Regions from separate parts of the Pseudomonas paraeruginosa genome, predicted to be linked through region 1. Evidence: predicted binding sites of a transcription regulator. Region 1 holds the regulator's gene; the other holds the start of a gene.
What was found. Region 1 encodes sigma-54, which starts transcription at its own class of promoters, with help from an activator protein. Its sites were predicted from a motif close to ANTGGCATNNANNTTGCTNT; they were not measured.

Region 1 (4,375 bases):
AGGTGATCCAGGAAGGCAACACCTTCGAAGGCGAGAAGATCGTCTACGACACCCAGCGCCAGATCGTCAACGCCGGCCGCGCCACCGGTTCCCAGGTGACCAGTCCGCGCCCGCGCATCGACATGGTCATCCAGCCGAAGAAAAAGGCCCAGTAATGGCAACGCTCAGAGCCCAGCACCTGGCCAAAAGCTATAAAGGCCGGCAAGTCGTCCGCGACGTCAGCATGTCCATCGATAGCGGGCAGATCGTCGGCCTCCTCGGCCCGAACGGTGCCGGCAAGACCACCTGCTTCTACATGATCGTCGGCCTGGTGCAGGCCGACCAGGGCGTGGTCCGCATCGACGAGCAGAACGTCACCCACCTGCCGATGCACGGGCGGGCGCGCGCCGGTATCGGCTACCTGCCGCAGGAGGCCTCGATCTTCCGCAAGCTGTCGGTGTCCGACAACATCATGGCGATCCTCGAGACCCGCAGCGACCTCGATCGCAACGGACGCAAGGACGCCCTGGAAGGCTTGCTGCAGGAGTTCCACATCCACCATATCCGCGACAACCTCGGCATGAGCCTGTCCGGCGGCGAGCGACGCCGGGTGGAAATCGCCCGGGCCCTGGCCAGCGCGCCGAAGTTCATCCTCCTCGACGAACCCTTCGCCGGCGTGGACCCGATATCGGTCGGCGACATCAAGCAGATCATCCATCACCTGAAGGCAAAGGGTATCGGCATCCTCATCACCGACCACAACGTCCGCGAGACCCTGGACATCTGCGAAACGGCGTATATCGTCAATGATGGGCAGTTGATCGCGGAAGGCGATGCCGAGAGCATCCTCGCCAACGACCTGGTCAAGGAAGTCTACCTGGGGCACGAGTTCCGCCTCTGAAGAAATCTCCTACCGTGCCCTCCGGCCCTGCCGGAGCGGTTTCGCACGTCCCCGGTTTTTACGGGTAGAGGTGTCGCCACGGGCGGATGATTTATTCGGAGCAACCCTAGGCAAAGTACGAAAATTCAGGCATATAATTTGCTTCCTGGCGGTGCCGCCACCTCGGCACCCGTAGTAGTGGATGGTGCCATCCGGTACCAGCGAATAAGGTACTAAGCCCTCAGCCATGAAACCATCGCTAGTCCTCAAGATGGGCCAGCAGCTGACGATGACGCCTCAGCTGCAACAGGCCATACGCCTCCTCCAGCTCTCCACCCTGGACCTCCAGCAGGAAATCCAGGAAGCGCTGGAATCCAATCCCATGCTCGAACGCCAGGAAGACGGCGACGATTTCGACGGCAGCGACCCGCTCGCCGATGGCGCCGAACAGGCAACCAGCGCGCCGCAGGAGAGCGCCCTCCAGGAAAGCACCACGCCCAGCGTAGAAAGCCTCGACGACGACCAGTGGAGCGAGCGCATCCCCAGCGAACTGCCGGTGGATACCGCCTGGGAGGACATCTACCAGACCAGCGCCAGCAGCCTGCCCAGCAGCGACGACGACGAATGGGACTTCACCGCGCGCACCAGCAGCGGCGAGAGCCTGCACAGCCACCTGCTCTGGCAGGTGAACCTGGCGCCGATGTCGGACACCGACCGCATGATCGCGGTGACCATCATCGACAGCATCAACAATGACGGCTATCTGGAGGAGTCCCTCGAGGAGATCCTCGCCGCCCTCGATCCGGAGCTGGACGTCGAGCTCGACGAAGTCGAAGTCGTGCTGCGCCGCATCCAGCAGTTGGAGCCCGCCGGCATCGGCGCCCGCAACCTGCGCGAGTGCCTGTTGCTGCAACTGCGCCAGCTGCCACCCGCCACGCCCTGGCTGGACGAAGCCCTGCGCCTGGTTTCCGACTACCTCGACCTGCTCGGCGGCCGCGACTACGGCCAGTTGATGCGGCGCATGAAGCTCAAGGAAGACGAGTTGCGCCTGGTCATCGAGTTGATCCAGTGCCTGCATCCACGGCCCGGCTCGCAGATCGAGTCGAGCGAGGCCGAATACATCGTCCCGGACGTCATCGTGCGCAAGGACAACGAGCGCTGGCTGGTGGAACTGAACCAGGAGGCGATGCCACGCCTGCGTGTCAACGCCACCTATGCCGGCATGGTCCGCCGTGCCGACAGCAGTGCCGACAATACCTTCATGCGCAACCAGTTGCAGGAAGCGCGCTGGTTCATCAAGAGCCTGCAGAGCCGCAACGAGACCCTGATGAAGGTGGCGACGCAGATCGTCGAACACCAGCGTGGCTTTCTCGACTACGGCGAGGAAGCCATGAAGCCGCTGGTCCTGCACGACATCGCCGAAGCGGTGGGCATGCACGAGTCGACCATTTCGCGGGTCACCACGCAGAAGTACATGCATACGCCGCGCGGTATTTTCGAGCTGAAATATTTCTTTTCAAGTCACGTCAGCACCGCCGAAGGCGGGGAATGCTCGTCCACCGCGATCCGCGCGATCATCAAGAAACTGGTGGCCGCGGAAAATGCGAAAAAGCCATTGAGCGACAGCAAGATCGCTGGTTTACTGGAGGCACAGGGCATTCAAGTGGCTCGCCGCACCGTCGCCAAGTACCGCGAATCCCTGGGCATAGCCCCTTCGAGCGAGCGCAAGCGACTGGTGTGACGTTGATCCACGCCAAGGTGTTCCGGAGGCAGGTTGCTAACCTGCCACTTACACACGGGCAACAAGGAGAACGCGGTATGCAAGTCAACATCAGTGGCCATCAACTGGATGTGACCGACGCCCTGCGCGACTATGTCGGCGAGAAACTGAGCCGTCTGGAGCGCCATTTCGACAAGATCACCAATGTGCAGGTGATCATGGAGGTCGAGAAACTGAAGCAGAAGATCGAAGCCACCCTGCGCGTCGCCGGTGGCGAGATCGTGGCCAATGCGGAACATGAGGACATGTACGCGGCCATCGACCTGCTGATCGACAAACTCGACCGTCAACTGATCAAACACAAAGAGAAGTACCTCGAACGGCAGCAAGGCGTAGGCGCCCGCTGATCTCCCCTCCCCTATGATCCGACTTGAGCAAATCCTGACCCCCGGCCGTTCCCTCGTGAACGTGCCGGGCGGCAGCAAGAAACGCGTCCTCGAACAAATCGCCAACCTGGTAGCCAGGGAGCTGCCGGAATTCGACGCCCAGGACATCTTCGAAAACCTGGTGGCCCGGGAAAAGCTCGGCTCCACTGGCTTCGGCAATGGCATCGCCATTCCACACTGCCGCCTGGCCGGCTGCCAGAGCCCGATCAGCGCCGTGCTGCATCTGGATGCCCCGGTGGACTTCGACGCGCTGGACGGCGCGCCGGTCGACCTGGTCTTCGTCCTCCTGGTACCGGAGGCCGCGACCGAAGAACACCTCGAACTGCTCCGGCAGATCGCCGCCATGCTCGACCGTGCCGACGTACGCGAGCGCCTGCGCAGCGCTCCCAGTGCCGAAGCGCTTTATCAGATCGTGGTAGACGTACAGAACGGGCAATGACATGCGCCTGATCATCGTCAGTGGCCGCTCGGGGTCGGGCAAGAGCACCGCCCTGAACGTCCTCGAAGACAACGGCTTCTATTGCATCGACAACCTGCCCGCCAGCCTGCTTCCCGACCTGGCGCAACGCGCGCTGCTGCACACCGAGCTGCTGCACCCGCAGGTCGCGGTATCGATCGACGCACGCAACCTGCCCAGCCAGTTGCAACGCTTCCCCGAGCTGCTGCAGGAAGTGCGCGACAACCATATCAACTGCGACGTGCTGTACCTCGACGCCGACGACGAAACGCTGCTCAAGCGTTTCTCGGAAACCCGTCGACGCCATCCCCTGACCACCGATACCCGTTCGCTGGCCGAAGCCATCGGCGACGAGAGCCAGCTGCTCGGACCGATCGCCGACCTCGCCGACCTAAAGCTGGACACCACCAGCCTCAACCTCTACCAGCTGCGCGACACCATCAAGCTGCGCCTGCTGAACAAGCCGGAGCCGGGAACAGCGTTCCTCGTCGAGTCCTTCGGCTTCAAGCGCGGCATGCCGGTCGACGCCGACCTGGTGTTCGACGTGCGCTGCCTGCCGAACCCCTACTGGAAGCCCGAGCTGCGCGACCATTCGGGGCTGGAGCCGGAAGTCAGGGAGTACCTGGCCGCCCAGCCGGACGTCGAGGAGATGTACCAGGATATCGTCGGCTACCTGAACAAATGGCTGCCGCGCTTCGCCGCCAGTAACCGCTCATATGTGACAGTTGCGATCGGCTGTACCGGCGGCCACCATCGCTCGGTCTACCTCGCCGAACGGATTGGCGCTGCACTCAGGGAATCCCTGAAGAACGTGCAGATCCGCCACCGCGATCTCAACAGCTAGCCCATAACAAGAAGGACAGACTCCCCACGATGCCCGCCCTCGAGATCAC
Region 2 (4,375 bases), 1.1 Mb from region 1:
CTGGCCGGCGAGATCGCGACCACGGTGGAGTTCCTCGAGGTGATCTTCGACGAGGCCGGGGTGAGCCCCCAGGTACAGGGCGACGCCCGGGCGATGGTCGAGCGCGCGCTGTTCCAGCGGGCGGTGACCAACCTGCTGTACAACGCCGCCCAGCACACCGCGGCCGGTGGCGAGGTGCGGGTCGCGGTGGAGCGGCGCGGCGACGAGGTGCGGGTGGCGGTGAGCAACCCCGGCGCGCCGATCGCCGTGGAGCACCGCGTGCACCTGTTCGAGCGCTTCTACCGGGTCGACGCGGCGCGCAGCAACAGCGAGGCCAACCACGGCCTCGGCCTGTCCATCGTCAAGGCGGTGGCGAGCATGCACGGCGGTTCGGTGTTCGTCGACAGCGCGGGCGGCTGGAACACCTTCGGCTTCAGCGTGCTGAGCCCCGAGCGACGCGGGCCCGGTGACCGCCTGCCGCTGGGCGAGGGCGATCCGGCGCTGTCCTGAGCGGGCCCTTCAGGCGCCGCGCGGCGGCCGGGTCTTCTGGCGGAGGATATAGATGCTGACCAGTACCGCGCTGGTCAGCATGAAGCCCTGGGCCCAGGGCCGACGGACCAGGTAGCAGGAGAGGGCGATGCTGGCCCACATCAGGCCGATGGCATAGACCTTGCCCTTCAGCGGGATGCCCTCGCCGTCCAGGTAGTCGCGGATCCACGGGCCGAGCCGTGGGTGGTTGACCAGCCAATGGTAGAAGCGTGGCGAACTGCGCATGAAGCAGGCCGCCGCGAGCAGCAGGAACGGCGTGGTCGGCAGTACCGGCAGGAAGATGCCGATCACGCCGAGGGCGACGCTGAGGAAACCCACTCCCTGGAGGCTGTAGCGCACCCAGGCGCGAGCGCTCGGGCGAATCTCCCGCTGCGCCACCGCGGGGCTCCTCAGTGCGGGCGTGGCTTGAGCAGGGCGGGCTTTTCTTCCGGCGCCTGGCAGAGCAGGAACAGGTTGGTCAGCAGGTCGGGAATCTGCGCGACCATGTCGTCCACCAGGTGGCGGTCGCGGGCGATCTCGTCGAACTCGGGCTGCTCGTCGAACAGGCCGGAGCCGACCATGATCGGCAGCAGCAGCTCGCTGACTTCCTCCTCGGCCTGCTCGAACCAGACTTCCTCGCGGAGGAACACGCCTTCCATGAAGCCGATGCACCAGCCGCGCAGGTCGGAATCGTCCGGCTCGTCGCCGAGGTCGAGGTCGCAGGGCAGCTCGAGATCCTCATCGCTGGCGAGCATGCGGGTGATGTGCGCCTTGAGCTGTTCGAGGGAACCCTCGATCTCCTGGCGCTCCTCGTCGCTGCGGTAATGCGGCGGCTCGGCGAACAGCGCGTCGATCCACTCCCGCTCCGGCACCTGCTCCGGGCAGATGGACAGGGCGGTCAGGTAGCCGTGGGTCGCCACGTAGTCCAGCGCTTCTTCATGCAGGTCATCGGCATCGAGGAAGGCTTGCAGACGGGACAGTTTTTCGGCGAAGGACATCAGGGTACTACCTCGGGAGGGATGCGGCTCTGGATTGTAGTCCAGACGGGCCCTGCGGGCAAAGCGGGCGTGCCCGGCACAGGGCCTGGCGCAGGCCTCGCGGAGGGGACCGGCGAAGTTGGCCCGGACCTTGCTGAGTCCCCTGCGCAAGCCACGATGCTATCCCTTCGCAGATGGAGAATTCCCATGGCCGTCGCCCCTGGTGTGTTGTTGCCGCCGACGCCTGATGTAAAGCCCAAGTCTGCCGCGCCGAAGAGCCCGCAGAAAACGCCTGAGCCCAGTAACGACAAGACTTCCAGCTTCTCCGATGTCTACGCCAAGGAGACCGCGAGGAAGCCGGCCGAGCGCACCGATGGCCCGTCGAAAGGTTCGCGGGACAAGCCGCGGGACGCCGGTAAGGACGCAGCCGAGGCACCGCCGGCGGATGCCGCCAGGCAGCCGGCCGTTGCCGAAGACGGCAAGTCTTTGCCGGCAGACGGCCAGGCCAGCGCCGATGACGGGGAAAAAACCGAAACCCCCGCCGATCCGCTGCAACTGCTCGGCTTGGGCGGCGCCGTGCCGCTGCTCGACGAATCGACCCAGGCGGCCCTGCTGCCGCCCGCCGTGCCGTCGGCCAGCAGTGCGCCGGCCAGTCTTACCGAAGCCAGCAGCGACCCGACCCTGGTCAAGCTCAACGGCGTGCCGGCGGTGAGCATGGCCCTGGAGCAGGGCGCCCAGGACGCCGCGCAGGCGGCGAAAGGCGGGCCGGCGAAGAGCACCGATCCACGCCAGGCGGACCTCGGCGATGCCCTTGCCAGCCTGACCTCCGATTCCTTGACCAGGGCCGTCGACGGCAAGGCGCTCGAGGCCCAGTTGCAGCAGACCGCCGAGCCGGCCCTCGCCAGCGCCGCCAGCGAGAGCCTGCTGGAGAGCAAGGCGGAGCCGCGCGGCGAGCCCTTCGCCGCCAAGCTCAACGGCCTGACCCAGGCCATGGCGCAGCAGGCCCTGACCAACCGCCCGGTGAACGGCACGGTGCCCGGCCAGCCGGTGGCGATGCAGCAGAACGGCTGGAGCGAGGCGGTGGTGGACCGGGTGATGTGGATGTCCAGCCAGAACCTCAAGTCGGCGGAGATCCAGCTCGATCCGGCCGAGCTCGGGCGCCTGGATGTGCGCATCCACATGACCGCGGACCAGACCCAGGTGACCTTCGCCAGTCCCAACGCCGGCGTCCGCGACGCCCTGGAAAGCCAGATGCACCGGCTGCGCGACATGTTCAGCCAGCAAGGCATGAACCAGCTCGACGTGAACGTCTCCGACCAGTCGCTGGCGCGCGGCTGGCAGGGCCAGCAGCAGGGCGGTGAGGGCGGCTCGGCGCGTGGCCGCGGCTTCGCAGGCGAGGCGGCGGGCGACGAGGAGACCCTGGTTGGAGTCAGCGAGATCCGCGGCCGGCCCGGTTCGGCGGCGGCCCGTGGGTTGGTCGACTACTACGCCTGAGACTGGCGTCCGTGCTTCCCCTTTGGGCCTCCTATGAGAGGCCTTTCTTTTGCTTTTTTCGCGCAGCCGTAAGGTCGGGCTGGATGGCTTGCGTCAAAATACCCCGCCCTTGTAAGAAACGTCTGCTTCACCAGGGTGGTACTGCCCTCTGATCTACCTGCGCCGGCAATATGATGGCCCTCGCATTCGGCACAGGTGGAACCATGAAGCGCTACCACATCACCCTGGGCGCCCGCACCACGGCGGGCGGCACCGTCACCGGCGCCTGGGAGCACGCCAGCATCGAAGGCAAGCCCATGGCCCGCGAGGGTGACAGTGTGTTCTGCCCCGCCTGCGGCAGTGCCGGGGTCATCGTCTGCGTCGGCCCGCGCCTGGACGAGCGGCTGGAAACGCGCAGCACCGCCCTGGACGGCGATCTCTGCATGTGCCGCTGCGATCCGCCGCCACGCCTGCTCGCCGACCAGACGTTGCGTTGCCAGGTACTCTCATCCGAGGAGTCGGCGGCCAGGTCTTTCGCCTCCCGCGTGCCCTCTCCAGGCCGTTCGACGGCGCGACCTCCGACCAATGCCTGGCGCTCGCCAACAGTCTCAGCCCCCGGTGCGGGTCTGGAAGAAGAGGAAGAGGAGGAGGAACAGACCGGCATCACCCTGCGCCTGGGGTTGTTCTTCGACGGCACCGGCAACAACCAGGCCAACAGCGCCGCCGCCGCTGGCTGCCATCCCCTGGCAGTGGGCCTGAGCGACACCGCCGCCGAGGACATCCGCCAGCACTGCGCCGCCTATGGCTACGATGGCGAGGGACGGGTGCCGGACAACAGCTATGGCAACGATGTGACCAATGTGGCGCGGTTGTACGAGTTGTATCCAGATCAGACGGGCGAGCCGTTAACTTCGCACGTTGAAGAGGTGTACCTCAAGGTCTATCTGGAGGGCGTCGGCACCCGCAGCGGCGGCGAGGACTCCCTCTACAGCCAGGGAACGGGCCAGGGCCCGACCGGGGTGCTGGCGCGGATCAGGCAGATGCCTGCTCTGGTACTGGAGCAGTTGCGTCTGTTGCAGGATAACAATCCCAATCTCCTGATCGAGCGCATCGAAATCGACCTGTTCGGCTTCAGCCGCGGCGCGGCGGCCGCGCGGCACTGCGCCAACGAACTGCTCAAGGGCCCGGACAGCCCGCTGGCCCGGGCCCTGCCCGGCGGGTCGCCATTGTTCGCCCGGCGCTTCGCCTGGCGCCGCGGAACCGACTTCGCGCTGAACTTCATCGGCCTGTTCGACACCGTGGCCGGCATCGTCGCGCCGCTGCGCGGCGATTTCAGTCCGCACGACGGGCGCAACGCCGACCTCGCCCTGGGCCTGGCCCCCGGCTGCGCGCGGCGGGTGGTGCAACTGGTGGCGGGC

Region 2: a site for sigma-54 is predicted at 1,623-1,642, ahead of B7D75_RS17690 (flagellar hook-length control protein FliK). Genes of this name have one in related genera too.

Annotation. Positions count from the first base shown of each region.
Region 1 covers NZ_CP020560.1:4,838,912-4,843,286, forward strand. The annotation lists gene lptA (lipopolysaccharide transport periplasmic protein LptA) at 1-155, shown strand, start outside; gene lptB (LPS export ABC transporter ATP-binding protein) at 155-880, shown strand; gene B7D75_RS22955 (RNA polymerase factor sigma-54) at 1,107-2,600, shown strand; gene hpf (ribosome hibernation-promoting factor, HPF/YfiA family) at 2,678-2,986, shown strand; gene ptsN (PTS IIA-like nitrogen regulatory protein PtsN) at 3,000-3,464, shown strand; gene rapZ (RNase adapter RapZ) at 3,466-4,326, shown strand; gene B7D75_RS22975 (HPr family phosphocarrier protein) at 4,356-4,375, shown strand, end outside.
Region 2 covers NZ_CP020560.1:3,739,156-3,743,530, reverse strand. The annotation lists gene B7D75_RS17705 (sensor histidine kinase) at 1-489, shown strand, start outside; gene B7D75_RS17700 (YbaN family protein) at 499-906, opposite strand; gene B7D75_RS17695 (UPF0149 family protein) at 918-1,505, opposite strand; gene B7D75_RS17690 (flagellar hook-length control protein FliK) at 1,692-2,978, shown strand; gene B7D75_RS17685 (PAAR domain-containing protein) at 3,182-4,375, shown strand, end outside.